Regions from separate parts of the Bradyrhizobium sp. S3.7.6 genome, predicted to be linked through region 4. Evidence: predicted binding sites of a transcription regulator. Region 4 holds the regulator's gene; each other region holds the start of a gene.

Region 1 (7,580 bases), 6.9 Mb from region 4:
GCCCGGGCTTGTCCGGGGCATCCACGCGCTTTCCGTCCTAATAGTCAGACGTGGATGGCCAAGACAAGCTGGTGACAAGCCCGGCCATGACGAGAGCACAGGGGACCCTCGATCCACGGGAGTTAGGTGGACTGGTGCTTGCATGGTAGACAGTCCTGTATTCCCAACAAGGCTTGAGACCCTCCATGCCCATCGTGAACCGCGTCGCCGACCTCCAACCCGATATTCAGGCCTGGCGCCGGGACATCCACCAGCATCCGGAGCTGCTGTACGATGTTCACCGCACCGCAGCATTCGTTGCGGACCGGCTGCGCGAGTTCGGCTGCGACGAGGTTGTGACCGGCCTCGGGCAGACCGGCGTGGTCGGCGTGATCAAGGGCAGCAAGCCGGCCGGCGACGGGCTCAAGGTGATCGGCATGCGTGCCGACATGGACGCGCTGCCCGTCGACGAGCAGACCAACCTGCCTTACGCCTCCAAGACTCCGGGCAAGATGCACGCCTGTGGCCATGACGGCCACACCGCGATGCTGCTCGGTGCGGCCCGCTACCTCGCCGAGACCCGCAACTTCGCCGGCGATGCTGTGGTGATCTTCCAGCCTGCCGAGGAGGGCGGCGCCGGCGGCGCGGCCATGGTCAAGGACGGCCTGATGGAGCGCTTCGGCATCGAGCAGGTCTACGGCATGCACAACGGCCCGGGCATCCCGATCGGCTCGTTCGCGATCCGGCCGGGCCCGATCATGGCGGCGACCGACGAGGTCGACATCATGATCGAGGGCCTCGGCGGCCATGCCGCGCGTCCGCACAAGTGCATCGATTCCGTGCTGGTCGGCGCGCAGGTGATCACCGCGCTGCAGTCGATCGTCGCCCGCAGCGTCGATCCGCTGGAATCGGCCGTGATCTCGATCTGCGAATTCCACGCCGGCAATGCCCGCAACGTCATTCCGCAGACTGCGACGTTGAGGGGCACCATCCGCACGTTGTCGCCGGAGGTGCGCAAGCTGGTCGAGAAGCGCGTGCACGAAGTGGTGGCGGGCGTGGCGCAGATCACCGGTGCCAAGATCGACCTGCACTACAAGCGCAACTACCCTGTCGTGAACAACCACGCCGCGGAGACCGAGGTGGCGCGGCGCATCGCCAGGAACGTTGCCGGCGAGGCCAATGTGCACGAGATGCCGCCGCTGATGGGCGGCGAGGATTTCGCCTACATGCTGGAAGCGCGGCCCGGCGCGTTCATCTTCTGCGGCAACGGCGACAGCGCCGGTCTGCATCACCCCGCCTACAATTTCAACGACGAGGCGATCGTGTTCGGTACGTCCTATTGGGTCAAGCTGGTCGAGGAGTCGCTCGCGGCGTCTTAACGCCGAACCGAAGCACAAACGAAGAGGGCCCGTGCATCGCACGGGCCCTTTGTCTTTGCGGAATGATCGGCTCAGAAAATCTGCGAGAAGATCACATACAGCGTGGCCGACAGCGCGATCGCGCAGGGCAGCGTCAGCACCCAGGCCATCAGCAGGTTGCGGATGGTCGCCATCTGCAGGCCCGAGCCGTTCGCGGCCATGGTGCCGGCGACGCCGGACGACAGCACGTGGGTGGTCGAGACCGGCAGGCCGAACACGTCGGCGGCGCCGATCGTGGCGGCGGCGACCAGCTCGGCGGAGGCGCCCTGTGCGTAGGTGAGATGGGTCTTGCCGATCTTCTCACCGACGGTGACGACGATGCGCTTCCAGCCGACCATGGTGCCGAGGCCGAGCGCGATGGCGACGGCGACCTTCACCCAGGTCGGGATGAACTTCGTGGCGCTATCGAGGCCGCCCTTGTAGGCGTTCAAGGTCGCGACCTCTTCCTTGTTGAGGTCGTTTTCCTTGTCCTTCATCAGGAAGCGGATCGCTTCCGAGGTCAGGTACATGTCGTTACGGGTGTTGCCGACCACTTCCGCCGGTACCTTGTTGAGCGAGCCGTACTTCGCGACCTGGTCGCCGACATCCTTCACCAGCACCGACAGCGAGGGGTAGGTGCCTTCGCTGATGTGGTGCGAGGTGATGTACTGCGTCACCGCAGGACGGGGATCGCCGATGATCGAGTGACCGGCGCCCTTGGCCGCGATCACCTTGGAGGCTGCGTCCGAGACCTTCTGGAACTGGGCGACCTGGCTCTCCGGCAGCGCGCGGTTAAGCGCGTAAGCGGTCGGCACGGTGCCGATCAGGATCAGCATGATCAGGCCCATGCCCTTCTGGCCGTCGTTCGAGCCGTGGGCGAAGCTGACGCCGGTGCAGGTTGCGATCAGCAGGCCGCGGATCCACAGCGGCGGCGCCTTGTTGCCTTCGGGCGCGGCATAGAGCGCAGGGTTGCGCACGATGAACTTGAGCAGCAGCAGCAGCACGGCGGCGCAGATGAAACCGAACAGCGGCGACAGCAGCAGCGCGTAGCCGATCTCGGTGGCCTTGCTCCAGTCGACGCCCGAGGTGCCGTCGCGGCCGCGCATGACGGCATTGGCGATGCCGACGCCGATGATCGAGCCGATCAGCGTGTGCGAGGAGGAGGCGGGCAGGCCGAAATACCAGGTACCGAGGTTCCAGATGATCGCGGCGATCAAGAGTGCGAACACCATGGCGAAGCCGGCGCTGGAGCCGACCTGGAGGATCAGCTCGACCGGCAGCAGCGAGACGATGCCGAACGCGACCGCGCCGGAGGACAGCAGCACGCCGAGGAAGTTGAAGAAGCCCGACCACATCACCGCGAATTCAGCCGGCAGCGAATGGGTGTAGATCACGGTCGCCACCGCGTTGGCGGTGTCGTGGAAGCCGTTGACGAATTCGAAGCCGAGCGCGATCAGCAGCGCGACGAACAAGAGGATGTAGGGCAGGAAGGTCGTCACCTTCGTGCCGGTCGCGTTGACGTCGACATAGATGCTGTAGGCAACGAACAGCAGGCCTGCGGCAAGGATGCCGAAGAACAGGATCATCGTGAGCGGGTTAAAACCCTTGTCGAGATTTGGCCTGGAAGCCGGCTGGACAGGCGTCGGATCGCCTACCGCACGGTCGAATGCAACATCTGTCATTTTTGGACGCCCCTTAACTAATTTGAAGGGCTATTGTCCGCGATGGATTTGAAGGCTGGATGACAGCTGCGTCGTAAAGTCGCTTTCCCTCCAGTATTTGCCAGTATTTAGGCGGCGCGTGCGGCTTTCTTCTGCAAGCCGGCGGCAATCTTCAGGTCTTCGACAAAGCGCTGATATTCCAGCACTTTGGCTTCCGGATCGGGCAGTCGGAGCAGATAGGACGGGTGCACCGTCACCAGCGCCTTGCGGCCGTCGGGCAGGTCTATGAGCCGGCCACGGGTCTTGCCGATCGGGATGATCTTGCCGAACACGCTTTGCGCGGCGGTGGCGCCCATTGCCACGATGAGCTCGGGCTGGATTGCCGAAACTTCCCGCTCGTACCATTGCCGGCACGCCCGGATCTCCGGCGTCGCCGGCTTCTGGTGCAGACGGATCTTTCCGCGCGGCACGAATTTGAAGTGCTTGACCGCGTTGGTGACGTAGACCTTGTTGCGGTCGACGCCGGCTTCCTGAAGCGCACGGTCGAGCATCTGGCCGGCCGGGCCGACGAAGGGGTGGCCGGCGAGGTCTTCCTTGTCGCCGGGCTGCTCGCCGACCAGCATGATGGTCGCGTCTTTCGGGCCCTCGCCGAACACGGTCTGCGTCGCGTCCTTGTAGAGCGGGCAGGCGCGGCAATGCGCGGCCTCCTCGCGGAGCGCTTCGAGATCGTCGGCAGCCAGCTTGCGTGGCATCGGAGCCTCCGGCCGCTTCTGGGGCTTGTGCGGATCGGTTGCGGCATTGGCGATCATGGCGCCGGTCATGCGCTCGGCGTCCTCGATCAAGGGCTTAATGATCGACGCCTCGGGCAGGTTCCTCCAGTATTTCTTCGGCATCTCCGTCTGCATTGCCTTCACCTTCAGCCGCGCCGGATTGAAGATGCTGGCGTAGTAGCGCCGCCAGGTTTCCTCCAACCGGTCTTCGCCGGGTGCTTCGTTCTTGCTCACGCCCGACGTGAACGAGAGCGCGTGGCCGTCCCAATGCGCACACAGATCGGGTGTCAGGATCGACCAGGGCATGTCGGCGAAGCGCTTGGCAAAGAACGGCGCGGCAAGCTCGACGATGTGATGCTCCGGCTCGAACCAGGCGACGTAATGCGCCGCGCGCTCGCGTCCGATCTCGCGGAAGCGCACGAAGGCATGCATCTTGTGCTCGTCGCGATGGACTGCTCTTGCCATGGCGGTGACTTGCGCGACATCGGGATCGGTCGCGACCTCGATGAGATCGTGATTGTCTTTCAAGCGCCAGAGCAGGCGATAGAGGATCGCAAAGCGCTCGCCGTCGCGATGCAGGATCGCGGCCTTGGCGAGCTCGACGAATTTTGCCGAGACGTTGAAGGTGCCGTCGTTCACCTCAAATATCGGAGACGGCGCGGGCGGTGCGAACAGCTCGGCTTCGCCGCCTTGTACGGTCCAGGTGGCATCGGTTGGCGGCACATGATGCAGCACGAGCGACCGCGCGGCTTTGCGCCAGCCGTCGAAATCGGTTTCGGTGTCGAGGGTGATGTACTGCATCAGAAGCCAAACCCCAGTTGTGTTGCCTTCGGCTTGAACCGTTCGATCAGCCGCGCCTCGTCGAGGCGGTGCGGCGCGGGGCGGTGATCGCTGAGGACGATGAAAGGCAGCGCCTTGTTGCGGGGCACGTGCAGCCGCGCGAGATCGGAGAGGCGGATCGTGGTGGTGCGCCGGGTCGCGATGATGCGTTCGACCGCCTTGGTGCCGAAGCCGGGCACGCGCAACAGCTCCTCGCGGCTGGCGCGGTTGACGTCGAGCGGGAAGCGGTCGCGATGGCGCAGCGCCCAGGCGAGCTTCGGATCGATGTCGAGCGGCAGCATCGCGTTGTCATCGACGATCTCCGCAACGTCGAAACCGTAGAACCGCATCAGCCAGTCGGCCTGGTAGAGCCGGTGCTCGCGCAGCAGCGGCGGCTGTACCAGAGGCAAAGCGCGGCTGGCATCGGGGATCGGGCTGAAGGCGGAGTAATAGACGCGCCGCAGCCTGTAGGAGCCATAGAGATTGGAGCTGGTGTGGAGAATGGTGTGATCGGAGGCCGCGTCGGCGCCGACGATCATCTGCGTGCTCTGTCCGGCGGGCGCGAAGCGCTGCGGCCTCGCCTTCGTCTTTGTGCTGCGGTTTTCCTCAGCCTCGTCGAGCTTCAGCCGCAGCCGGCCCATGGTGCGGCGGATCGCGCGCACATCCTTTTCCGGTGCGTATTGCTGCAGGCTCGTCTCCTCAGGCATCTCGATGTTGATGGAGAGGCGATCTGCATATTTGCCGGCTTCCGCGATCAGCGCGTCGTCGGCCTCGGGAATGGTCTTGAGATGGATGTAGCCGCGAAAGTGATGCTCCTCGCGCAGTTTGCGCGCGACGCTGACCACCTGCTCCATGGTGTAGTCGGGGCTGCGGATGATGCCGGAGGAGAGAAACAAGCCCTCGATGTAATTGCGCCGGTAGAAGTCGAGCGTGAGCTTGACCACTTCGTCGATGGTGAAGCGGGCACGCGGCACGTTGGAAGAGGCGCGGTTGACGCAATAAAGGCAGTTGTAATTGCAGGCGTTGGTCAGGAGCACTTTGAGCAGCGAGATGCAGCGTCCGTCCGGCGCGTAGGAATGGCAGATGCCCATGCCCGGTGCGGTCGAGCCCATGCCCTTGCCGTCGCTGGAATCCCGCTTCTCGGTGCCGCTGGAGGCGCACGACGCATCGTATTTGGCGGCATCAGCCAGAATCTCCAGCTTGCGTTGTACGTCCATCGTGGAATCCCTTTGATTCAGCTTACGAATCCGGATGAGCACCAATTCGATTGACTCCCCGGCCGCTGTTAGCTTTATATTAGAACATATCATGAACAAATGAGCCAGCCGCAGGTTCTTATTTTTGAGAACCTCGGCAATCACCTCTGAAGGAGCGGCGTATATGAGCGGCGCACGGATGAACGCGCTTGCGACCTTGCGCGGCCAGATCGAGCGCATCGAGACGGCGGAGGTCGTGCATCAGCACGATCGCGTCGCGCTCGGCCACGACGAGGTCGACAGCGCGCTGAAGGGCGGGCTCGCGCGCGCGGTGATCCACGAGGTGTTTTGCGAGGGCCGGCAGGGAACCGCCGCGACGGGTTTTGTCATGGGGCTTGCGGGGCGTGTCTCGCGGCGCCGGCCGCTGCTGTGGGTGCGGCAGGATTTTTCGGAACTCGAGACCGGCGCGCTGTCGATGAGCGGGCTTGCCGAGATCGGTCTCGATCCGCGCCGCGTGGTGATGGTGCGCGCCGCCGATGTCGAGAGCGCGTTGCGGACCTCGGCCGATGCGCTCGCCTGCGACGCGCTTGGCGCCGTCGTGCTCGAGCTCTGGGGTGAGACGCGGCAGTTCGATCTCGTGGCGAGCCGTAAGCTGACACTGGCCGCGCAATCGTCCGGTGTCACCGGCCTGATGTTGCGGATGGCCGCGCAGCCGCTGCCCTCGACCGCGGAGACGCGATGGATGCTGCGCGCGGCGCATTCGCCGCCGGGCCCGGCATGGAGTGCCTGGGGCGCGCCGCGCTTCGATGCCGAGCTCTTGCGCAATCGTCATGGCCCCTGCGGCCGGTGGATCATGGAATGGAAATGTGATGAGTGCCAGTTCTCTGAACCGTCGACGTATCCTCAGCCTGTGGCTGCCACGCCTGCCCATCGATCGGATTCAGCGGTTCTTCGGCGCGCTGGGTAAGACCAATGATCCGAGCATCGTCGTCATCAAGGACAACAATGCGCTGGTGATCCATGCGCTGGACGAAGCCGCCGAGCGCCTCGGCTTGCACATCGGCCAGCCCCTGGCCAATGCACGGGCGATGTGTCCGGACTTGAAAGTGTTCGACGCCGATGTCGTGGCCGATGCGAAGACGCTCAGCGACGTCGCCGACTGGTGCGATCGCTTCACGCCGCTGGTGGCGCTCGATCCGCCGCACGGGCTGTTTCTGGACATCACCGGCTGCGCGCATCTGTTCGGCGGCGAGGCTGCGTTGTTGCAGACCTTCGTCCGCGGGCTCGCCCGTCAGGGTTTTGCCGTCAGCGCGGCGATCGCCGGCACCTCGGTCTGCGCGCGCACGCTGACGCGGCAGGCCTCCGGCACCATCGTCGCCGATGGCGGGGAGGCGGCGGCGGTCAGCCGGCTGCCGGTGTCCGCGCTCGGTGCGGGCGAGGCCATCACCACGGGCCTGCGTCGCGCCGGCCTGAAAACCATCGGCGATGTCGCCTCGCGCGAGCCGCATGAGATCACGGCGCGGTTCGGCGCGCGGTTCTCCACGCTGCTCGCGCATGCGCAGGGGCATGGCGATGCCCCGATCAATCCGCGCAAACCGCTGCCGGATTACATCGTGGAGAAGCGCTTTGCCGAACCGATCGCCACCGACACCATGATCGCGATGACGCTGTCGCGGCTGGCCGACACGCTGATCGCGTCCATGGAGAAGCAGGGCAAGGGTGCGCGGCGCCTGGAAGCCGCCTTCTTTCGCACCGACG
Region 2 (7,580 bases), 430 kb from region 4:
GCGCCGCCGAGCTGCCGAGATTGCCGCCGAGCAGGCCGTCAGAATAGACCTTGTAGACCAGCGTGACCGTCGATGTGCCGGGACCGCCGCGGGTCATGGTGTCGATGATGCCGAAGGTGTCGAAGAAGGCGTAAACGATGTTGACGACCAGCAGGAAGAAGATCGTGGGCGACAGCAGCGGGAAGGTCACTGTCCAGAACCGCCGCATCGGACGGGCGCCGTCGATCGCGGCGGCCTCGAACACGCTTCGGGGGATGGCTTGCAGGCCGGCGAGGAAGAACAGGAAATTATAGGAGATCTGCTTCCACGCCGCGGCGAGGATGATCAGCCCAGCCGCCTGGTTGCCGTCAAGCAGCGGATTCCAGTCGACGCCCAGGTTGCGCAGATAGCGCGACAGCACGCCGAGCGAAGGATGCAGCATGAAGATCCAGAGCACGCCGACGACGGGCGGCGCCACCGCATAGGGCCAGATCAGCAGCGTGCGGTAGAGCATTGAGCCGCGCAGCGGCTTGTCCGCCATCACGGCGAGCAAGAGCGCGAAGGACAGCGACGAGACGGCGATGGCGAACGAAAAGACGAACGTACGGACAACCGCCTCGAAATAGGCCGGGTCCTTGAACAGGTCCTGATAATTCTCGAACCAGACGAAGCTTGTCGACAGACCGAAGGCGTCCTGGAGCAGGAAGGATTGGATCACCGCCTGCGCGGCCGGCCAGTAGAAAAAAATCAGGACGATCGCGAGCTGCGGCGCAACCAGCGCGTAGGGCAATAGTTTTGCTTGGAAAATGGCTTGCTTTTGCATGATGTCAGGTGAGCGGCAGGCCGGCTTGCGGCCTGCCGCTCATCGCCTCACTTGACGGCAGTCTTTTCGAACTGGCGCAGCATCGTGTTGCCGCGCTCGACGGCAGCATCCAGCGCCTGCTTGGCGGTCTTCTTGCCGGCCAGCGCCTGCTCGATCTCTTCCGACCAGACGTCACGGAGCTGAACCATGTTGCCGAGGCGCAGACCGCGCGAATTGTCGGTCGGCTCCTTGTTGGTCAGCTCGATCAGCGGGGTCTCGAGATAGGGCTGATCCTTGTAGAAGCCTTCTTCCTTCGCCTTGGCGTAGGCCGCCTTGGTGATCGGCAGATAGCCCGAGGCCTTGTGGATGTAGACTTGGCGGTCGGTGTCCGAGAGGAAGGTCAGGAACTTCGCGACACCCTTGTATTCGTCGGCCGACTTGCCGCCCATCACCCAGAGCGAAGCGCCGCCGATGATCGAGTTCTGCGGCGCGCCCTTGACGTCCGGATAGTATGGCATCGGCACGGCGGTGAAGTTGAACTTGGCCTGCGCCTTGACGTTGCCGAAGAACGCCGACGAGGTCAGGTAGATCGGGCATTCGCCGGAGGTGAAGCGGCCTTCGCCGGTGTTGGTGCGGCCGGCATAGTCGTAGGTCTTGGTCTTCTGCAGCTCGACCAGGGTTTCGAGATGCTTGACCTGGAGCGGGCCGTTGAACTCCAGCACGGTGTCGAAGCCGTCGAGGCCGTTGGCCTTGCTGGCGAGCGGCACGTTGTGCCAGGCGGAGAGCTGCTCGAGATTGACCCAGGTGACCCAGGAGCCGGAGAAGCCGCAGGTGTCATGACCCGCAGCCTTCAGCTTCTTGGCGGCCTCGAACGTTTCGGGCCAGGTCTTGGGGATCTCGACGTTCGCCTTCTTGAGCTCGTCGAGGTTGACCCACATGACGGTCGACGACGAGTTGAACGGGAAGGACAGCATCTCGCCCTTCGAGGTCGAATAGTAGCCGGTGATGGCGGGCAGGTAGATCTTGGGGTCGAACTTCTCGCCGGCCTCGGCCATCAGCTTGTAGACGGGTTTTACGGCGCCGGTCGCGGCCATCATGGTCGCGGTGCCGACTTCGAACACCTGCATGATGTGCGGGGCGTTGCCGGCGCGGAACGCCGCGATGCCGGCGTTCATCGTATCGGGATAGTTGCCCTTGTAGGTCGGGATCACCTTGTAGTCGGTCTGAGAGGCGTTGAAGTCGGTGGCGAGCTTGACGATGACGTCGTTGTTGGCGCCGGTCATCGCGTGCCACCACTGGATTTCGGTCACTGCCCACGCCGGCGAAGCGCCAAAACCAACGGTGACTGCAAGCGCGGCAGCCGCGCCAAAGTGTCGAAGAGCCATCAAGAAACCTCCCTTGGGCCGTCAAAAAGAAGCGCTTGCGCTAGCAGCGCCATATGACGTTCACATGACTGTGTAAGCGGGAGAAACGAAAGCAGCAAGCGCGGCCAAATGGGAAGCCGTCAAATAGGCGAATGCCGAGCGCGCAGCCTCCTCCGTTCGCGGCGCACATGCGTGCCCGCGCCGCAGTGCGGCATTTGCTCGGGTGAGGCGGCGAGGGCGTTTAGCGCTTGCGCTCGGGGCCGCAGACGGTGCCCTTTTCGACCATCGCGTCGATCTCCGATTTGGAGTAGCCGAACTCGCCCAGCACCTCCTGGGAGTGCTGGCTGAATTTCGGCGGCAGGCGGCGCAGGCTCGGCTTGCTGCGATCGAGCCGGATCGGCGAGGCCACGCCCTTGTACCAGTCCTTCTCGATGACATCGCCGCGGGCGATCGTGTGCGGGTTGGTCAAGGCCTGGTCGATCTTCTGCACGGGACCTGCGGGCAGGCCGGCGGCGAGCAGACGATTGCACAGCGGCTCGGCCTCGTGCTGGCTGAACACGGCGGCAAGCTCGGCCCGCAGCGCCTCGCGATTGGCGATGCGGTCCTTGTTGCGGGCAAAGCGCGGATCGGTGCCGAGCTCGGGCTTGCCGATCTCCTTGGCGAGCTTGCGGAAGGTGCCGTCATTGCCGACGCCGATGAAGATGTTGTCGGTCCTGGTCGGGAAGATCGCGTAGGGCACGAGGTTGGGATGCTCGTTGCCGGTGAGCGACGGCGGCTTGCCGTGCATGAAATAATTCGCGGTGTGCGGATGCATGATGGCGAGGCCGGTCTCGTACAGCGTCGTCTCCAGGAACTGGCCCTGGCCCGAGCGCTGCCGTTCCGACAGCGCCATCAGGATGCCGATCGCCGCATAGAGGCCGGTGGTGATGTCGACCAGCGGCACGCCGATCCGCATCGGTCCGCTCTCCGGCGAGCCGGTCGCCGCGATCATGCCGGTCATGGCCTGGATGATGGCGTCATAGCCGGGATTGCCGCCGCGCGGACCGTCGGCGCCGAAGCCGCAGATCCGGCAATGCACCAGGCGCGGGAATTTCTTGCTGAGCACATCGTTGCCGATGCCCCATTTCTCCAGCGTGCCCGGCTTGAAATTCTCGATCAGGACGTCGGCGGTCTCGAGCATCTTGAGCAGCACGAGGCGGCCGCCTTCGGAGGCGAGGTCGAGGCCGATCGAGCGCTTGTTGCGGTTGATGCCGATGAAATAGGCCGCGTCTTCCTCGTGGAAAGGAGGGCCCCAGTCGCGCACCTCGTCGCCGGCGGGCGGCTCGACCTTGATCACGTCGGCGCCGTGGTCGGCGAGGATCTGGGTGCAGTAGGGACCGCCAAGCACGCGCGTGAGATCGATGACGCGCAGTCCGCTCATTGCGCCCAAAACGGCTTCAGTCATGCCTTCGCTTCCCCTGTGTCGATCATTGATCACAGGCCTAGCGAGGTTTTTTTGCGCCAGCAATGGCTTGCTGCGTAGGGCCGCATGCGCCGCCGCTGCGCTATCCCGCAACGTGGCAAATCAAGCGGAAGCGGCCGGCCCGAGGGGGATCTCGGGCCAGCCAATCCGCCGTTTGATCAGACGACCGTCAGGCGAACGTCGACATTGCCGCGCGTGGCATTGGAGTAGGGGCACACCTGGTGGGCCTTCTCGACCAGCGCCTCGGCTTCCGCGCGGGCAAGGCCCGGCAGCGAGACGGCCAGATCGATGTCGAGACCGAAGCCGCCGGCCGCGCGCGGGCCGATGCCGACGGTGGAGGTGACCGAGGCGTCAGCCGGAACCTTCGGGCCGCCCTGCGAGGCCACGAACTTCATCGCGCCGATGAAGCAGGCGGCATAGCCGGCCGCAAACAGCTGCTCGGGATTATTGCCGGCGCCGCCTCCGCCGCCGAGTTCCTTCGGCGTGGTGAGCTTGACGTCGAGCGCGCCGTCGAGGGTCGCCGCATGGCCGTCACGGCCGCCGGTGGCTTTGGCGCTGGTCTTATACAGGACGTTTACTGACATTTTCGTCTCCTTAGGTCTTCGGGTTGGGGTGGAACCTACATCGCAAACAATTAGATTGCGCGCAATTGAAATTTGCATGCCTCACATTTAATTGTTCGCAATTGAATGTACGGCCGCCCGGTCCCAGAATGGAGGAAACCGCGTGAGATTCTCGATGCCCCGGAAATTATCGGCGCTGGACCCGCAGCGCCTCGACAATCAGATCTGCTTCGCGGTCTATTCGGCCGCGCATGCCTTCAACCGGGTCTACAAGCCGCTGCTGGACCGGCTCGGCCTGACCTACCCGCAATATCTGGTGATGCTTGTGCTGTGGGAGCGCGACGACGTGCCGGTCAAGGACATCGGCGAAAAGCTGTTCCTGGATTCGGGCACGCTGACGCCGCTGCTCAAGCGCCTCGAGGCCGCCCACCTCGTCAGGCGCACGCGCTCGCGCGAGGACGAACGTCAGGTGCTGATCGCGCTGACCCCGCAGGGCCATGCCTTGAAGGAAAAAGCGCGCGCCGTGCCGCAATCGATCCTGGCGGCGTCGGATTGCTCGGTCTCGGAACTGGTCGCGATGAAGGACGAGATCGTGGCGCTGCGGGATCGGTTGAATGCGGTGATCGGGGAGTAGGGGGGGCGGCGAGCTCAATCCTCTCGTACCTCGCCGCGAGTTTCTCTCCTCAAAGCCGCTTCTTTGCAAATGCGCGGCCCGAAGCCGATTTCAGATATTTCTCGAACGCAACAGCCTTAGCCTCATCGCTGAAAGCGATGCAGGTCTTGATGCGCCATGGGCCATACTTTGATGTATGTGGCACTTCGCCGGCGTTGTGCTTTGCGAGCCGGGCTCGCAGATCATCAGTGATGCCGATGTAGAAATGGCCGGAATCGAGGCTTTCGAGAATGTAGACGTACTTCATCCTATCCCCCGCCTTGCGCAGTGGATGGACAGTATCTCTCAGGATCAGCTTTTGCCGAGGCCCGGCTTCGCCCTTCGGGCTACGCCGCGGCAGCCTTCGCTACGATAGGGCTTGCCGAGCCGAAGCTGGCGAAGCCAGCGAAGGCTGGTGGAGCCAGGCGGGATCGAACCGCCGACCTCTTGCATGCCATGCAAGCGCTCTCCCAGCTGAGCTATGGCCCCTTAGTCTTCCAGTTGGGAGGATCCTGGTGGATCACTCCCGACCGCCGAGCCTGGTGACTCGCGCGGTGCACCCTTTTTCACAGATCAGGGCTGATCTCAAGTCTCTTCATCACCTCCGACATCACCAATGATGTCCGTGACGTCCTCATCGCCCTCTTCGTCGTCGGCGATAAAGGTCGAATCATCGTCGTCATCGTCCTCGATGGTCTCGTCGACCTCGATGTCGTCCTCGGATTCGGGCACCGCGGCCTTGACCTTGCCGGTGTTTTCCTCGGCGTCGGCCTCCTCGAGCGAGACCTCTTCGACTTCTGCCGGCTCCGGCGTGGTGTCGGCAGCCGGCGTGTGGCGAGGTTCGGCGCCGCGAGTCGCGCGGGCCGGCGCCACAGGCGCGATCGGGACGACTTCGCCGGTATAGGGCGAGATCACCGGATTCTTGTTGAGGTCATAGAACTTCTTGCCCGTGGTCGGGCAAATACGTTTGGTTCCGAGTTCGGACTTGGCCACGGCAGGAATCCTGGGAATGTCTGAAAAGCGGTGTTTCACTTGGCTAGTTGGCGGCCCGCTGTCAATAGCGCATTACGGGAGAAAGACATGCCCGTGACGGCGGGCAGACCTTGTGGTACCTGCCCCGCGAGCCCCGCAGGGACGTTTCGGGCCTATCCAAGGACACAAACTTGACTGATTCCGACAAGCCGACGCCGCTTCAGTCGCGCGCAAGCGGTCCCCTGACCGGGAAAGTACGGGTCCCCGGGGACAAGTCGATCTCCCACCGCGCCCTCATCCTGGGCGCGCTCGCGGTCGGCGAGACCCGGATTTCGGGCTTGCTCGAGGGCGAGGACGTCCTCAACACCGCCAAATCCATGCAGGCGCTGGGCGCCAGGGTCGAGCGCACCGGCGATTTCGCCTGGAGGGTGAACGGCGTGGGCGTCGCCGGCTTCGCCGAGCCCAGGGCGCCGCTTGATTTCGGCAACTCCGGCACCGGCTGCCGGCTCGTCATGGGCGCCGTCGCCGGCTGCCCGATTTCGGCGGTTTTCGACGGTGATGCCTCGCTGCGCAGCCGGCCCATGCGCCGGATCCTCGACCCGCTCGAGAAGATGGGCGCCAAAGTGGTGTCCGGCGGCGAGGGCGGCCGTCTGCCGCTGACCGTCCAGGGCGCGCGCGATCCGCTGCCGATCACCTACAAGACCCCGGTCGCCTCGGCCCAGATCAAATCCGCCGTGCTGCTGGCGGGCCTGGCCGCGCCCGGCACCACGACGGTGATCGAGACCGAGGCCAGCCGCGACCATACCGAGCTGATGCTGAAGCACTTTGGCGCCGACATCACCTCCGCGCAGGAGGGTCAGCACGGCCGCCGCATCACGCTCGTTGGCCAGCCCGAGCTGCACGGCGCCACCGTCGTTGTGCCCGCCGATCCCTCTTCGGCGGCCTTCCCGGTCGTCGCGGCGCTGATTGTCGAAGGCTCGGATGTCGTCCTGTCCGACGTGATGACCAATCCGCTGCGCACGGGCCTGTTCACCACGCTGCGTGAAATGGGTGCCTCGATCGAGGAAAGCGAAGTCCGGGGCGATGCCGGCGAGCCCATGGCGCAGCTGCGCGTGCGCGCGTCGAAACTGCGCGGCGTCGAGGTGCCGCCGGAGCGCGCGCCCTCGATGATCGACGAATATCTCGTGCTGGCGGTGGCGGCTTCCTTCGCCGAGGGCACGACCATCATGCGCGGCCTCCAGGAGCTGCGCGTCAAGGAATCCGATCGGCTTGAGGCCACCGCCGACATGCTCCGCGTCAACGGCGTCAAGGTCGAGGTCTCCGGCGACGACCTGATCGTCGAAGGCCGCGGCCATGTCCCCGGCGGCGGCACAGTCGCCACGCACATGGATCATCGCATCGCGATGTCCGCGCTGGTGATGGGCTGCGCCTCCGACCAGCCCGTGACCGTCGACGACACCGCCTTCATCGCCACCAGTTTCCCGGACTTCATCCCGATGATGCGTTCGCTTGGGGCCGAGTTTTCATGATCATCGCCATCGACGGGCCCGCGGCCTCGGGCAAGGGGACGCTCGGCAAGCGCCTCGCCCACCATTACGGCTATCGTCATCTCGATACCGGCGTCATTTATCGCGCGGTGGCCTACGCCGTGGTGGAATCCGGTCATGATCTCCGGGACGAGGCGGCTGCGGTGCAGGCTGCGCTGGAGCTTGATCCCGAAAAGTTCGGCAATCCCGCCCTGAAGACCCAGGAGGCCGGCGAGGGCGCCTCGATCGTCTCGGCGATC
Region 3 (7,580 bases), 4.5 Mb from region 4:
TTGCCTTCTGAGCGAAGCGCGGGAACATTCGCGCCGCAATTGAAAGCGGGGCAACCGCAAAGCACAGAAGGGGACACTTCCATGACTGATCTGAATCGCCGCGACTTGCTCGCGGGCGCTGCCGCTATGGGCGCGGCGGCCGTAACCGGACTTGGACCGACCACTGCCAGTGCCTCGGTGCCGCAAAGCGGGGCGCAGGCGCCCGGCTTCTATCGCTACAAGGTCGGCAGCTACGAGTGCACCTCGATCAACGACGGCGCGCGCACCTTCCCGATGCCCGACAAGTTCGTGGTCAACCTGCCGAAGGAGGAAGCGCTGGCCGCAGGCGAGGCGGCGTACATGCCGAAGGGCATGGTCACGGCGCCGTTCAACCCCCAGCTCATCAACACCGGCTCGAAGCTGGTCCTGATCGACACCGGCAACGGCGTTGCCAATCTCGAGCCGAGCAAGGGCGCGGTCGGCCGTACGCTGCAGAACCTCGCCGCTGCCGGCGTCGACCCGAAGAACATCGACATCGTGCTGCTGTCGCATCTCCATCCCGATCACACCAACGGCATTCGTCTGGCCGACGGCGCGCTGGCGTTCCCGAATGCGGAGATCATGGTGCCGGCGAAGGATTGGGAGTTCTGGGCGAGCGACGAGAACGCGGCCAAGGCTCCGAACGACATGACGAAGAACTACTTCGCCAACGTGAAGAAGACCTTTGCCGGCCTCGAATCCAAGGTCACGAAGTACGAGTGGGGCAAGGAGGTCGCGCCGGGCATCACCTCGATCGCGACGCCCGGCCATACGCCGGGTCATACCTCGTTCGCGGTGGCCTCCGGCGACAAGAAGGTGCTGATCCAGTCTGACGTCACCAACATTCCGGAGTTCTTCCTGCGCAATCCGGACTGGCACGTGGCGTTCGACAACGATCCGGCACTGGCGCAGGCCACCCGCCACAAATTCTACGACATGGCAGCAGCCGAGAAAGCGACCGTGATCGGATTCCACTTCACCTTCCCCTCGGTGGGGCATGTCGAGAAGGACGGCGCGAAATACCGCCTGATCCCGTCGGCCTGGAATCCGACGATCTGAACCGGGCCAGGGGTTTGCGAGAAACATCAGGCCGCCTTCGGGCGGCCTGATTGTTTTTGGATCGTAGCGACCATCTGCTTTCGAGAAACTCAGCGTTTCCAAACGGGACCGGTTCATGCACTTGCATCCATCGGTCGGGATCGCTTAAGTGCCGCCCCGGAACTTCCGCTCAAGCCCTCAAGGACAATCCATGGCCTACAACATCGTCGTGATCGCCGGCAGCCTGCGCAAGGACAGCTTCTCGCTAAAGGTCGCCAACGCGCTCGCAAAGCTCGCGCCGGCCTCGCTCAAGCTCGAGGTCATCACGCTGGCAGGCATCTCGTTCTTCAACCAGGACCTCGAGGGCGCGCCGCCCGCGGACTGGCTGTCCTTCCGCGAGAAGCTGCAGAAGTCGGACGGCGTGATCTTCGTCACCCCCGAATACAACCGCGCCATCCCGGGCGTGCTCAAGAACGCCATCGACGTCGCTTCGCGCCCCTATGGCAAGAGCTCGTTCAACGGCAAGCCGGTCGGCATCATCTCGAACTCGCCGGGCCCGCTCGGCGGCGTCAGCGCCGCCAAGACGCTGCAGAACATCCTGCCGGGCATTGCCGGACCGATCCTGCAGCAGCCGGAGATCTATCTGAACGCGGTCGGCGATGCCTTCGATGCGGAGGGGAACCTGATCAAGGAATCTCTGAAGCCCGTCCTCCAGGCCTATATCGACGCGTTTGCTGCGCACGTGGCCAAACACCACGGCTGACGTCTTTCTTCGTCATGGCCGGGCTTGTCCCGGCCATCCACGTCTTGGCTCGCGGTGACGAAAAACGTGGATGCCCGGCACAAGGCCGGGCATGGCGGCTGGGAGTAGGGATTGGAACGCGAAGGGGGGCGATTAGCACTCCCTTAACCAACCTGCCGCATCTTCCCAAGATGGTCTCCCGCGCGCGCCTGAAATCGATCCTGACCGGCCTTGCCCTCTATGCGATGGCGGCCGCTATCGTCGGCTATTTCGGCGTCAACGCCTACACCGGCAAATACGGCCTCAACGCCCGTCAGGAACTCGACCAGGAGATCATCGCGCTGACGAGCGAGCTGGCCCAGCTCAAGCGCGAGCGCGCGAAGAGCGAGCAGCGCGTGTCGCTGCTGCGGACATCGCGGATCGATCCTGACATGCTGGACGAGCGGGCGCGCTATCAGCTCGACTATGTCAATCCGCGCGATCTCGTTCGGATGATCCCGGCCAAGTAGCGCTTTTCGCTGCATTCGAAACCGGCATCGAAAGCCGCTGCCGAAATCCCGCAACCGTGTAGCAATTCTACCGAAAGTCTTAGGCTTGGAACCGGGCTGCCGCCTTGACGGCAACGCGGCAACGGCCCCATGGCTTCTGCCGCCGTCTGCCTGAGTTGACGCAGATCAACCGGGCCGTGCCGGCGCAGCCTAGACTGCCACCCGGAGGAAACAGTGATGAATGGGCCAATGTCCCGGCATCACGCGGCCCGCGTCGAGGCCGCCATTGCGTCAGGCCAGGCCGCGCGCTCCGCGCTGGTGGCCTCATGGCGCCGTTCGTCCCGATTGCATCATCTCGATCCCGCCGGCCGCAGTGCGCCGATGCGGCTGAGTGATGTCGAGTTGCGGCAGGCGCGCGAGCGCGTCGCGCCGTTGCTCGCCGCCGCGCAAAGCGCGATGGACCGGCTCTATCAGGCGGTCGGCGCGAGCGGCTGCTGCGTGCTGCTCGCCGACGGCGCGGGCGTGCCGGTCGACCGCCGCGGCACAGCGGTGGACGATGCGACGTTCCAATCCTGGGGCCTGTGGACCGGCGCGCTCTGGAGCGAGGATCATGAAGGCACCAACGGCATCGGCACCTGCGTCGTCGAGCAGCGCCCGCTGACGATCGACCGCGACCAGCATTTCTTCACCCGCAACACGCTTCTGAGCTGCACCGCCGTTCCGATCTACGACCACGAGGCGGCGTTTGCGGGCGTGCTCGATGTCTCCTCCTGCCGCGCCGACCGGACCGATGCGTTTTCCAATCTGATCGCGCTCGCGGCAGGTGAGGCGGCGAGGCGCATCGAAGCTGATCTGTTTCGCCGCGCCTTCGCCCATGCCCGCATCGTGCTGACGCAAGGCGCCGACGGCCAGACCGGCGGCCTCGTCGCGGTCGATGCGGATGATCTCGTGATCGGCGCGACCCGGTCCGCGCGGGTGGGACTCGGGATTGCGCCCGGCCGTCTCTTGCAGCCTGTTCCCGCGGCTGACCTCCTCGGCGGCGAACCCGCGCATGACCATCTTGCGGGCGGCCAGCGCGCGGTGCTGCAGCGGGCGCTGCTGCGCGCGGGCGGCAATGTTTCGGCCGCCGCCAAAGCCCTCGGCGTCAGCCGCGCCACGCTGCACAGGAAGCTGAAGCGGTTCGAGCTGAAGCACTGAGCTGCGGCTCTATTTTTCTTCCGCGCCCACCAACTCGACCCTCATGGTGAGGAGGCCGCGAAGCGGCCGTCTCGAACCATGCAGGCCTGGCTGTGCCCGCGGCCATCCTTCGAGACGCGCGCAAGAGCGCGCTCCTCAGGATGAGGGCTGAGTGTGTGGGGGTAGCTGCGTCACCTGTCGCAGAACTGCGACAGGTTACCCCGGCCATCGCTCACGCCCGGGCTGACAGAAAAACGCTCCCGCGACATCGTCGGCGCAAGTCGTGAACACGCGACGAATTGCGCAAACAGCAAACATCGGGAGTGATCAATGAACAAGGTGGAATTCCTCGGCGTCACCCAGGTTCCCTTCGCCGAACGCTATGACAATTTCATCGGCGGCAAATTCGTCGCGCCAATCTCCGGCAAGTACTTTGACAACGCCTCGCCGGTGAACGGCCAGATCGTCTGCAAGATCGCGCGTTCCGACGCGCAGGACGTCGAGGCCGCCCTCGATGCGGCGCACGCCGCCAAGGGCGCCTGGGGACGCACCAGCGTCGCCGAGCGCGCCGCGATCCTGAACCGGATCGCCGACCGGATGGAAGAGAATCTGGAGCGCCTTGCGATTGCCGAGACCTGGGACAACGGCAAGCCGATCCGCGAGACCCGCGCCGCCGACCTGCCACTCGCGATCGATCATTTCCGGTATTTCGCCGGCGTGGTGCGCGCACAGGAAGGCTCGATCGGCGAGATCGACCACGACACCATCGCCTATCATTTCCACGAACCGCTCGGCGTGGTCGGCCAGATCATCCCCTGGAACTTCCCGCTGCTGATGGCATGCTGGAAGCTCGCGCCGGCGCTTGCCGCCGGCAATTGCGTCGTGCTCAAGCCGGCCGAGCAGACGCCGACCTCGATCATGGTCTGGGCCGAGATCATCGGCGATCTCCTGCCGCCCGGTGTCCTCAACATCGTCAATGGCTTTGGCCTCGAAGCCGGCAAGCCGCTCGCGTCCAGCCCGCGGATCGCGAAAATCGCCTTCACCGGCGAGACCACGACGGGCCGGCTGATCATGCAATATGCCAGCCAGAACCTGATCCCGGTCACGCTCGAGCTCGGCGGCAAGTCGCCGAACATCTTCTTCAACGACGTCACCGCAGAGGACGACGACTTCTTCGACAAGGCGATCGAAGGTTTTGTGATGTTTGCGCTGAACCAGGGCGAGGTCTGCACCTGTCCGAGCCGGGCGATTGTCCACGCCGACATCTACGACCGCTTCATGGAGCGGGCGTTGAAGCGCGTCGCCGCGATCAAGCAGGGCGACCCGCGTGCGGCCGACACCATGATCGGCGCGCAGGCATCTAGCGAGCAGCTCGCCAAGATCCTCTCCTATATCGACATCGGCAAGCAGGAGGGCGCCAAGGTGCTGGCCGGCGGCGGTCGTGCCGAGCTCGGCGGCGATCTGTCCGGCGGCTTCTACGTCCAGCCAACGGTGTTCGAGGGCCACAACAAGATGCGAATCTTCCAGGAGGAGATCTTTGGTCCCGTCGTCTCGGTCACGACCTTCAAGACCGATGACGAAGCGCTCGCGATCGCCAACGACACGCTCTATGGCCTGGGAGCCGGCGTCTGGAGTCGCGATGCCAACCGCTGCTACCGCTTCGGCCGGGCTATCCAGGCCGGCCGGGTCTGGACCAACTGCTACCATGCGTATCCCGCGCATGCCGCGTTCGGCGGCTACAAGCAGTCGGGCGTCGGTCGCGAGACCCACAAGATGATGCTCGATCACTACCAGCAGACCAAGAATCTCCTGGTCAGCTACAGCCCGAAGAAGCTTGGCTTCTTCTGATCGGGCAAGATCTGATGGGGCAAGATCTGATCGGGCAGGAGAGGGCGGCGCAACCTTGCGCTGCCCTCTCCGCCGTCATCTGTCTGTCAGAGTCTTGAGACAAGACGACAGCGCCGACCGTATCCGGTTCGGCGCCCGCAGCATTCGAAGCGATGCCGGGCAAAGACGGAGGCTCGGTGATGCGGAACAGTCGTTCAGGACGGACAATGGGTGTCGCAGCGATGCTGTTCGGCGCGGCGGTGCTGCCGCTGTCGATGGCCTTCGCACAGTCCGGCCCGGCGCCAGCCGGCGCCAAGCCCTTCCTGACCGTCGATGGAAAGGCGCCGCTGGTCCTTGGCCATCGCGGCCTGCCGGGCCTGGTACCTGAAGAGACCGAGGCGTCGTACGACCTCGCCGCTGCGCTCGGGACCGATGCGCTCGAAGAGGATTTGCAGCTGACCAAGGATTGCGTGCGCCATAACCCCTGGCTGAGCGACAACACCAACATTGCCGAGGTGGCGAAGACCAATGCGGCCGTCGCTGCCCGCAAGCGGACCGTGCCCGGTGTGCGCGTCAAGGCGCCGTCGGCCACCGGCGTGCCTGCCGACTACCTGACGGATCTCAGCGACCCGGCCGATCCCAAATCGGTGCTGAAGTCGCTGATCGTCGACGGCGAGGATCATACCAACGATTGGTCGATCAGCGATTTCACCATGGCCGAGCTGAAGCAATGGATCGGCGGCACCACCTATGACGCGGCCAACGAGCGGCCGAAAGTCTTCAACGGCAAACTCCCGATCATCAGCTTCCAGGACGTCATCGACATCGCCAAGGTCAAGAGCAAGGAGACCGGGCGGTCCATCCTCGTCTATCCCGAAACCAAGAACCCGACCTGGAACAATGCCCAGGCGATCGCCAATGGCTGCGGTGCGGCCGGCAGCCGTCCGCTCGAGGATGCCCTGATCAAGATCATCGGGGATAACGGCCTCAACACCAAGGACGCTCCCATCCTGGTTCAGAGCTTCGAGCCCGGCAGCCTGAAATATATGCGCAGCCACGGCCTTCAGACGCGGCAGGTCCAACTCGTCGACGGCAACGGAATCGACTTCAAAACCGGCAAGGTTCTCCTCAACAACATCACGAATTCGCGCCCGTTCGACTGGACCGTTGCGGGTGAGGCCCGCCTGTACGATGCGATGCTGACGCCCGAGGGGCTTGCCGAGATCAAGACCTATGCCGAGGGCATCGGTCCGTGGAAGGCCTATATCGTTCCGCTCAAGATCGCGCCGTGGAAGGACAGCAACGCCGATGGCACGCCCTACAAGGGATCGACGCCGGAGGCTTCGACGCAGGACGCGACCAGCCTTGTCGCGGACGCGCACAAGCTCGGTCTTTTCGTCCATGTCTTCACGTTTCGGAACGAGAAGAAATATCTTGCCGCCGACTATCGCGGCGACCCGAGCCTTGAATATCTCAAATTCTACCGGCTCGGCGTCGATGGGGTCTTCAGCGACTTCACGCATACCGGCGTTGCCGCCCGGGCTGCGTATTTGCGCGAGTTGGGCTGGTAAGGCCGGTACGGCGAATCGGACGCGCGTGGGATTTCGGATACAAAACAGCGCGTCCGATTTCTCTGCGTTGGCTGCTCACGTTCCCTTCGCTGACCGGTGAGCTAAAGTTGCCCGATCGGCGCCAAAGGTTTTGCAAAGTTTCGGTCACGTTGCAGTGCGGCATAATGAAAGTCGCGCCATGCCGCCGCGGTCCTTTCCAAGGGCGTTTGACTTGGGTTAGAGAGGGCTGAAGTTTTCTCTGACCCGGAATTCCCATGGCCGCACCCAAGAAAGCCGCCGCAAGCACTCCACAGGACAAGACCGACGGCGGTTCGCCCCCGGAATTCACCAGAGAGCAGGAGCTCAAAGCGCTCCGCGACATGCTCCTGATCCGGCGGTTCGAGGAAAAGGCCGGCCAGCTCTACGGCATGGGCGCGATCGGCGGCTTCTGCCACCTCTATATCGGCCAGGAGGCCGTCGTGGTCGGCATGCAGATGGCCCTGAAGCAGGGCGATCAGGTCATCACCGGCTATCGCGATCACGGTCATATGCTTGCCACCGGCATGGAGGCCAACGGCGTCATGGCCGAGCTCACCGGCCGGCGCGGCGGCTATTCCAAGGGCAAGGGCGGCTCCATGCACATGTTCAGCAAGGAGAAGCACTTCTACGGCGGCCACGGCATCGTCGGCGCCCAGGTCTCGCTCGGCACGGGTCTGGCCTTCGCCAACCACTATCGTGGTA
Region 4 (7,580 bases):
CCAGGTCGCCGACGGGCTCGAGCCGCTGGCGCGGGAGCGCCAGGTCGAGGTCGAAACCCATCTGCCTGAGACCCCGGTGATGATCGCGGGCGATCGCGAGGAATTGCTCCGCCTGTTCGAGAACCTGATCGAAAACGCCCTCAAATACGGGGCGTCGGGCGGACGTGTCATCGTGTCGCTGGCCGCCGCGGCAGCCACTGATGGAACTCAGGAAATCCGGGTCCTGGTCCGCGATTTCGGACCCGGCATCGCGCCCGAGCATCTGCCGCGACTGACCGAGCGGTTCTACCGGGTCGACGTCGGCGACAGCCGCTCGCAGGGCGGGACGGGGCTCGGATTATCGCTGGTGAAACATATTCTTAACCGCCATCGCGGCCGGCTTTTGATCGAGAGCGTGCCCAAGCAGGGCGCCGTTTTCACGGCCTGTTTTCCCCAGGCGAAGACCGCGGCTTCAACCTGATATTCAAGCGATTTCAATCGCTTGGCCGTGTCATCCAGCTGTCACGAAACCTTCGTAAAAGCACAGCCGACCGCTCCTAAAGGGGCGGCACGGGGAGCGCGATCGGGCGCGGATGGCGCTTCGCTCCCCTGTATGGAGACCACCATGAATTTCATCAAAACTATCGTCGCTGCCGGCTTGGTCGCCGCATCGGCGACGGCGGCGTTTGCTGCCGACATCACGGGTGCCGGTGCGACGTTCCCGTTCCCGATCTATTCCAAGTGGGCTGACGCCTACAAGAAGGAGACCGGCAACGGTCTGAATTACCAGTCGATCGGCTCGGGCGGCGGCATCAAGCAGATCCAGGCCAAGACCGTGACCTTCGGCGCCAGCGACGCGCCGCTCAAGGCCGAGCAGCTCGAGAAGGACGGCCTCGTCCAGTGGCCGATGGTGATGGGCGCCATCGTTCCGGTCGTCAACATCGAGGGCGTGAAGCCCGGCGAGCTGGTGTTCGACGGCGAGACCCTGGCCAGCATCTATCTCGGCAAGATCACCAAGTGGGACGACGCCGCGATCAAGAAGCTCAATCCGAACGTGAAGCTGCCGTCGGACGCGATCACCGTGGTCCGCCGCTCGGATGGTTCGGGCACCACCTTCAACTTCACCAACTACCTCGCCAAGGCCAGCGCGGACTGGAAGAGCAAGGTCGGTGAGGGCACGGCGGTCGAGTGGCCGGTCGGCGTCGGCGCCAAGGGCAACGAAGGCGTGTCGGGCAACATCAGCCAGACCAAGAACTCGATCGGCTACGTCGAGTACGCCTATGCCAAGCAGAACAAGCTGACCTACACCGGTCTCGTCAACAAGGCCGGCAAGCCGGTGCAGCCGACCGTCGAGGCCTTCCAGGCCGCGGCTTCCAATGCCGACTGGGCCAAGGCGCCCGGCTACTACGTCATCCTGACCGACCAGCCCGGCGACAAGTCCTGGCCGATCACGGCGGCGACCTTCATCCTCATGCACAAGGATGCCACCGACAAGGCAGCCTCGCAGGAAGCCATCAAGTTCTTCCGCTGGGCCTTCAAGAGCGGCGGCAAGGCGGCTGAAGAACTCGACTACATCCCGATGCCGGACCCGGTCGTCCAGCTGATCGAGAAGACCTGGGCTGCCGAGATCAAGAGCTAAGCGCTCTTGTCCCGGACTGGGCGCCGGGATCTCACAAGACCTCCGCTCCGGATCGGCCTCGCGCCGCATCCGGAGCGCAAGACCAACAACAAGACCGACAACAAGCGTATATCAAACGGGCACAGGGGATCGGCGTGGCAGAGATGGCCGTTCAGAGCGATGTAATCGACGACGCCGGACCGTATGACCGCGCCAAGGCCTTGGGCGCCTTCAAGCTCGGCGACCTCACCTTCTACTGGATCACGCGGCTGTCCGCGATCTCGGTGCTCCTCATCCTCGGTGGCATCATCATCTCGCTGATCGTCGGCGCGTTCCCGGCGATGAAGGAATACGGCTTCGCCTTCCTGTGGACGCAGCGCTGGGCGCCGTCGGCAGATCCGCCCGTGCTCGGCGCGCTCGGCCCGATCTACGGCACGCTCATCACCTCCTTCATCGCGATGGCGATCGCCATTCCGGTCGGTCTCGGCATTGCGATCTTTCTGACCGAGCTCTGCCCGCAATGGGCGCGCCGCCCGATCGGCATGGCGATCGAGCTGCTCGCCGGCATTCCCTCGATCATCTACGGCATGTGGGGCTTCTTCGTGCTCGGCCCGTTCCTGGCCAACACGTTCCAGCCCTTCATGATCAAGATCTTCGACGGCGTCCCCGTGCTGGGCGCGATCTTCGCAGGCCCGCCGTCCTATCTCAGCCTGTTCAACGCGGCGCTGATCCTCGCCATCATGGTGCTGCCCTTCATCACCTCGATCTCGGTCGACGTGTTCAAGACGGTCCCGCCGGTGCTCAAGGAAGCCGCCTACGGCGTCGGCTGCACCACCTGGGAAGTCGTGCGCAGCGTGGTGATCCCCTACACCCGCGTCGGCGTCATCGGCGGTGTCATGCTGGCGCTCGGCCGCGCGCTCGGCGAGACCATGGCGGTGACCTTCATCATCGGCAACTCGTTCCGCATCTCGTCGTCGATCTTTGCCCCGGGCACCACGATCTCGGCGGCGATCGCATCGGAGTTCGCCGAGAGCGACGGCCTGCACCAGTCCGGCCTGATCCTGCTCGGCCTGCTGCTGTTCGTGCTGACATTCTTCGTGCTCGCGGCTGCACGGTTGATGCTGATGCGTCTTGAAAAGAAGGCGGGGAAGTAACATGAACCCGATCTACGCACGCCGCCGCCGCATGGACATCGTCATCCGTGTGCTCTGCCTGGCTGCCGCTGCCTTCGGCGTCACATGGCTCGCGCTGATCCTGATGACGCTGCTCTACAACGGCATTGCCGGCCTGAACCTGGAGCTCTTCGTTGCGGACACGCCGCCTCCGGGCTCGACCGAGGGCGGCCTGCGCAACGCCATCGTGGGTTCGATCATCATGACCGTGCTCGGCGTCGGCATCGGCGCGCCGCTCGGTCTGTTCGCCGGCACCTATCTCGCCGAGTACGGCCGCAACGACCGCCTGACCTCGGTGATCCGCTTCATCAACGACATCCTGCTCTCGGCGCCCTCGATCATCATCGGCCTGTTCATCTATGGTGCGGTGGTGGTGCCGATGCGCGGCTTCTCGGCGATTGCCGGCTGCCTCGCGCTTGCGGTGATCGTCATCCCGGTGGTGCTGCGCACGACCGAGGACATGCTGCTGCTGGTGCCGAACGCACTGCGTGAGGCGGCCTCGGCGCTCGGCCTGCCGCGCTCGCTGGTGATCAAGCGCATCGCCTATCGCGCGGCGCGCTCGGGCCTCATCACCGGCGTGATGCTGGCCACCGCCCGCGTCGCCGGCGAGACCGCGCCGCTGCTCTTCACCGCGCTGTCGAACCAGTTCTTCAGCCTGGGTCTGAACAAGACGATGGCGAACCTGCCGGTCACCATCAATAATTTCGTGCAGAGCCCCTACGCCTACTGGAAGCAGCTCGCCTGGAGCGGCGCGCTGCTCATCACCCTGACCGTTCTTGCCCTGAATATTGGCGCGCGCATTCTGAGCGCCGAGAGGACCGCAAAATGAGTGATCTTTCCGTATCGATGAGCGCGGCCGGTGGTTTGCCCCAGGCGCCGGTGCTGCCCGAAGCTCCGGCCAAGGTGACGGTGCGCAACCTCAATTTCTATTACGGCGAGCACCACGCGCTGAAGAACATCAATCTGGCGCTCGGCACCAACCGCGTCACGGCGTTCATCGGCCCGTCGGGCTGCGGCAAGTCGACCCTGCTGCGCATCTTCAATCGGATGTACGACCTCTATCCGGGCCAGCGCGTCACCGGTCAGCTCATGCTCGACCAGACCAACGTCCTCGACCCCAAGCTGGACCTCAATTTGCTGCGCGCCCGCGTCGGCATGGTGTTCCAGAAGCCGACGCCGTTCCCGATGACGATCTACGAGAACATCGCCTTCGGCATCCGCCTTTACGAGAAGATCTCGAAGTCCGAGATGGACGACCGCGTCGAGAAGGCGCTGCGCGGTGGCGCGCTGTGGAACGAGGTCAAGGACAAGCTCAACGCCTCCGGCCTGTCGCTCTCCGGCGGCCAGCAGCAGCGCCTCTGCATCGCCCGCACGGTCGCGGTGCGGCCCGAGGTGATCTTGTTCGACGAGCCCTGCTCGGCGCTCGACCCGATCTCGACCGCCAAGGTCGAGGAGCTGATCCAGGAGCTGTCCGAGAACTACACGATCGCGATCGTCACCCACAACATGCAGCAGGCGGCGCGCGTCTCCGACAAGACCGCCTTCATGTATCTCGGCGAGCTGATCGAGTTCGACGACACCAGCAAGATCTTCACGTCGCCGACCGACCGGCGCACGCAGGATTACATCACCGGCCGGTTCGGCTGAGGAGACGGAACATGGGTTCTGAACATACCGCAAAGGCCTTCGACACCGACCTCCAGGAGCTCACGCGCCTGGTCGCCGAGATGGGCGGCATCGCCGAGCGCATGATCGTCGATTCCGTCGACGCGCTTATCCGCCGCGACGTCGCGCTCGGCCAGCGCGTCGTGACCATCGACGCCGAGCTCGACGCGCTCCAGAAGAAGATCGAGGAGCGCGCCGTTCTCACCATCGCGCGCCGCCAGCCGATGGCGGTGGATCTGCGCGAGATCGTCGGCGCCATGCGCGTCGCGACCGATCTCGAGCGGATCGGCGACCTCGCCAAGAACATGGGCAAGCGCGTCGCGGCGCTGGAGACGGATTTCCATCCGCTCAAGCTGTTCCGCGGTCTGGAGCACATGACCGACCTCGTGCAGCAACAAGTCAAGTCGGTGCTGGATGCCTATGCCGCGCACGATCTGCCGGCGGCGATGGCGGTGTGGAAGGGCGACGAGGAAGTCGACGCCATCTGCACCTCGCTGTTCCGCGAGCTCCTCACCTACATGATGGAGGATCCGCGCAACATCTCGTTCTGCATCCATCTGATGTTCTGCGCCAAGAACATCGAGCGCATCGGTGACCACGCCACCAACATCGCCGAGACCGTGTTCTACATGATCGAGGGCCAGGCGATCACCGACAAGCGGCCGAAGGGCGACATGACGACCTTCGCCACGACGGTCCCGAACACTTAAGGAGCGACGAACACCATGGGCGCACGCATTATGGTGGTTGAGGACGAGGAAGCTCTCACCGAGCTTCTCCGCTACAACCTCGAAGGCGACGGCTATGACGTCGAGACGGTGATGCGCGGCGACGACGCCGACACCCGCCTCAAGGAGCACATCCCCGATTTGATCGTGCTCGACTGGATGCTGCCGGGCCTCTCCGGCATCGAGCTGTGCCGGCGGCTGCGCACCCGGCCCGAGACCAAGCAGCTCCCGATCATCATGCTCACCGCGCGCGGCGAGGAGAGCGAGCGGGTGCGGGGCCTTGCGACCGGCGCCGACGACTACATCGTCAAGCCGTTCTCGGTGCCGGAGCTGCTGGCACGCGTGAAGGGCCTGCTCAGGCGCGCCAGCCCCGAGCGGCTCGCCACCGTGCTCGCCTATGGCGACATCGAGCTCGACCGCGACAAGCGCCGCGTGGCGCGCTCGGGCCGGCCGATCGATCTCGGTCCGACCGAATATCGCCTGCTGGAGTTCTTCCTGGAGCATCCCGGCCGCGTGTTCTCGCGCGAGCAGCTGCTCGACAGCGTCTGGGGCCGTGACATCTACATCGACGAGCGCACCGTCGACGTCCATATCGGCCGCCTGCGCAAGCTGCTCAATCTCGGCCGCGAGCAGGACCCGATCCGCACCGTCCGCGGCGCGGGCTACGCACTGGACGATCGCTTTGCGAAGGCGGAGCAGGCGTAGCTCGGTGAGCTGCGGCCACACTCTCGGTGTCGTCCCGGACAAGCGCAAGCGCGGGTCCGGGACACCCACAGCGAGCGGTTATTTTGTGAAAAGGTAACTCCGAGTCCCCGTAGCCACATCTTGCGGTGGTTAAGGGTCCCGGATCTGCGCGCGCTCGAGGCGCGCTTGTCCGGGACGACATCGGATTTGTTGAGCCGCCATCGTGTGACGGCTCCTTTCTGAGCTCAGAACGACTTCAGCGCGGACCCGGCTTCGCCGGCGCGCGCCGGCGATCGGCCGCGGGCTGATACGCCACGCGCGAGTGCTGGGCGCAGTAGGGCAGGCCGGAGAGCGCCTTGCCGCCGCAGAAGAAGAAATCCGGGCTCGAGGGATCGCCGACCGGCCAGTGGCAGGTGGCCTCGTTCAGCTCCAGCAGCGACAGCCGCTGGCTCATCGGCACGACGTTGTCGTAGGTGACCGGTTCGGCCTCGACCTCGACTTCGAAGGCCTGCGCCAGCGCGGTGTTGCCGCGCGCGATCGGGCGTGTCACCCGCATCATGTGCTGGGCGGGGCGCGCCTTGCGCGGCCGCGGCGCTGCCGATGAAGGGCTCTTGGCGCGGCCCGACAGGCCGAGCCGGTGCACTTTGCCGATTACGGCATTGCGGGTCACATTGCCGAGTTCAGCGGCGATCTGGCTGGCCGAAAGTCCGGCCTCCCAGAGCTTTTTCAGCTGCTCGACGCGATCATCCGACCAGGTCAAAACGGTCATTGCACCCTTTCCTTCGCCGGCGCCTGCCATCCTGGCGGCCGCACGGCGAATGCCTAAGCTTCGAAAAACCCGTGCCGCCAGAATCCCTTAAGGCTCGCCGGGCGCACCAGATGCGCCCGAACGCTTACGCCGGTACATGAGGACTTCGAGGATCAGAACTGCTGCACGAGATGTCGTATCTGACAAGCCAAACGCTACAATATGGCGTGACTCACGCGCAAGAGTCCGCCGACTCGCTTCCACATGTTCCGTGGCGGAAATACGCAAAATCGCCACCGCAAGACTACGGATTCTGCGTTTCGCGAGGCTTTCCGGGCGGCATTGACACCGGTTTCACCAGGCATAAGATAGTCAGGCGTGCCGCCCTTAAAAGGCGGCACGTTTCGTTTTCCGGGCCGGTCAATGGTGCGTTGCGCAATGCACGCTCACACCGTCCGCAACATTCAAGTGATCGTCATGACTAACAGCGCAGCGCCGCATTTGCTCCCCGTTTTCGCCAGGTCCGACCTCGGTTTCGAGCGCGGTGAAGGCTGCTGGCTGATTGCGACCAATGGCGATCGCTATCTCGATTTCACCTCGGGTGTGGCGGTGAATGCGCTCGGCCATGCTCATCCTGCGTTGGTCAAGGCGTTGCAAGAGCAGGCCACCAAACTCTGGCACATGTCGAACCTGTTCCAGAGCCCGGACGGCGAGAAGCTCGCCGCGCGTCTGTGCAACGAAAGCTTCGCGGACTTCGTGTTCTTCTGCAATTCCGGCGCCGAAGCGCTGGAAGGTGTGATCAAGCTGGTCCGCCATCATCACTTCTCCAAGGGTCATCCGGAACGTTACCGCATCATCACCTTCGAAGGCGCCTTCCACGGCCGCACGCTGGCAACGCTCGCCGCGACCGGTTCGGCAAAATATCTCGAAGGGTTTGGCCCGCCGATGGACGGCTTCGACCAGGTCCCGCATGGCGATATCGAAGC

What was found. The regulator PhoB, encoded in region 4, activates phosphate uptake and scavenging genes when phosphate is short. The targets are predictions, from matches to a motif close to TGTCATNNANCTGTCAT.
Region 1: a site for PhoB is predicted at 3,107-3,123, ahead of ACVJ5M_RS35255 (inorganic phosphate transporter). Genes of this name have one in related genera too.
Region 2: a site for PhoB is predicted at 2,220-2,236, ahead of ugpB (sn-glycerol-3-phosphate ABC transporter substrate-binding protein UgpB). Genes of this name have one in related genera too.
Region 3: a site for PhoB is predicted at 5,384-5,400, ahead of ACVJ5M_RS23245 (glycerophosphodiester phosphodiesterase family protein). Genes of this name have one in related genera too.

What each region holds. Positions count from the first base shown of each region.
Region 1 is NZ_JBSSEQ010000001.1:7,252,863-7,260,442, reverse strand. It holds gene ACVJ5M_RS35260 (M20 aminoacylase family protein) at 186-1,358, shown strand; gene ACVJ5M_RS35255 (inorganic phosphate transporter) at 1,430-3,058, opposite strand; gene ACVJ5M_RS35250 (UdgX family uracil-DNA binding protein) at 3,166-4,608, opposite strand; gene ACVJ5M_RS35245 (putative DNA modification/repair radical SAM protein) at 4,608-5,843, opposite strand; gene ACVJ5M_RS35240 (ImuA family protein) at 6,007-6,789, shown strand; gene ACVJ5M_RS35235 (Y-family DNA polymerase) at 6,692-7,580, shown strand, end outside.
Region 2 is NZ_JBSSEQ010000001.1:776,075-783,654, reverse strand. It holds gene ugpA (sn-glycerol-3-phosphate ABC transporter permease UgpA) at 1-802, opposite strand, end outside; gene ugpB (sn-glycerol-3-phosphate ABC transporter substrate-binding protein UgpB) at 850-2,166, opposite strand; gene ACVJ5M_RS03675 (CaiB/BaiF CoA transferase family protein) at 2,387-3,589, opposite strand; gene ACVJ5M_RS03670 (organic hydroperoxide resistance protein) at 3,766-4,191, opposite strand; gene ACVJ5M_RS03665 (MarR family winged helix-turn-helix transcriptional regulator) at 4,346-4,804, shown strand; gene ACVJ5M_RS03660 (GIY-YIG nuclease family protein) at 4,854-5,090, opposite strand; tRNA gene ACVJ5M_RS03655 (tRNA-Ala) at 5,236-5,311, opposite strand; gene ACVJ5M_RS03650 (TIGR02300 family protein) at 5,408-5,815, opposite strand; gene aroA (3-phosphoshikimate 1-carboxyvinyltransferase) at 5,986-7,323, shown strand; gene cmk ((d)CMP kinase) at 7,320-7,580, shown strand, end outside.
Region 3 is NZ_JBSSEQ010000001.1:4,806,574-4,814,153, forward strand. It holds gene ACVJ5M_RS23220 (MBL fold metallo-hydrolase) at 82-1,077, shown strand; gene ACVJ5M_RS23225 (NADPH-dependent FMN reductase) at 1,268-1,819, shown strand; gene ACVJ5M_RS23230 (FtsB family cell division protein) at 1,990-2,307, shown strand; gene ACVJ5M_RS23235 (helix-turn-helix domain-containing protein) at 2,524-3,483, shown strand; gene adh (aldehyde dehydrogenase) at 3,793-5,310, shown strand; gene ACVJ5M_RS23245 (glycerophosphodiester phosphodiesterase family protein) at 5,517-6,860, shown strand; gene pdhA (pyruvate dehydrogenase (acetyl-transferring) E1 component subunit alpha) at 7,115-7,580, shown strand, end outside.
Region 4 is NZ_JBSSEQ010000001.1:349,865-357,444, reverse strand. It holds gene ACVJ5M_RS01785 (ATP-binding protein) at 1-460, shown strand, start outside; gene pstS (phosphate ABC transporter substrate-binding protein PstS) at 605-1,618, shown strand; gene pstC (phosphate ABC transporter permease subunit PstC) at 1,762-2,751, shown strand; gene pstA (phosphate ABC transporter permease PstA) at 2,753-3,598, shown strand; gene pstB (phosphate ABC transporter ATP-binding protein PstB) at 3,595-4,416, shown strand; gene phoU (phosphate signaling complex protein PhoU) at 4,428-5,144, shown strand; gene phoB (phosphate regulon transcriptional regulator PhoB) at 5,160-5,867, shown strand; gene ACVJ5M_RS01750 (GcrA family cell cycle regulator) at 6,103-6,615, opposite strand; gene ACVJ5M_RS01745 (aspartate aminotransferase family protein) at 7,072-7,580, shown strand, end outside.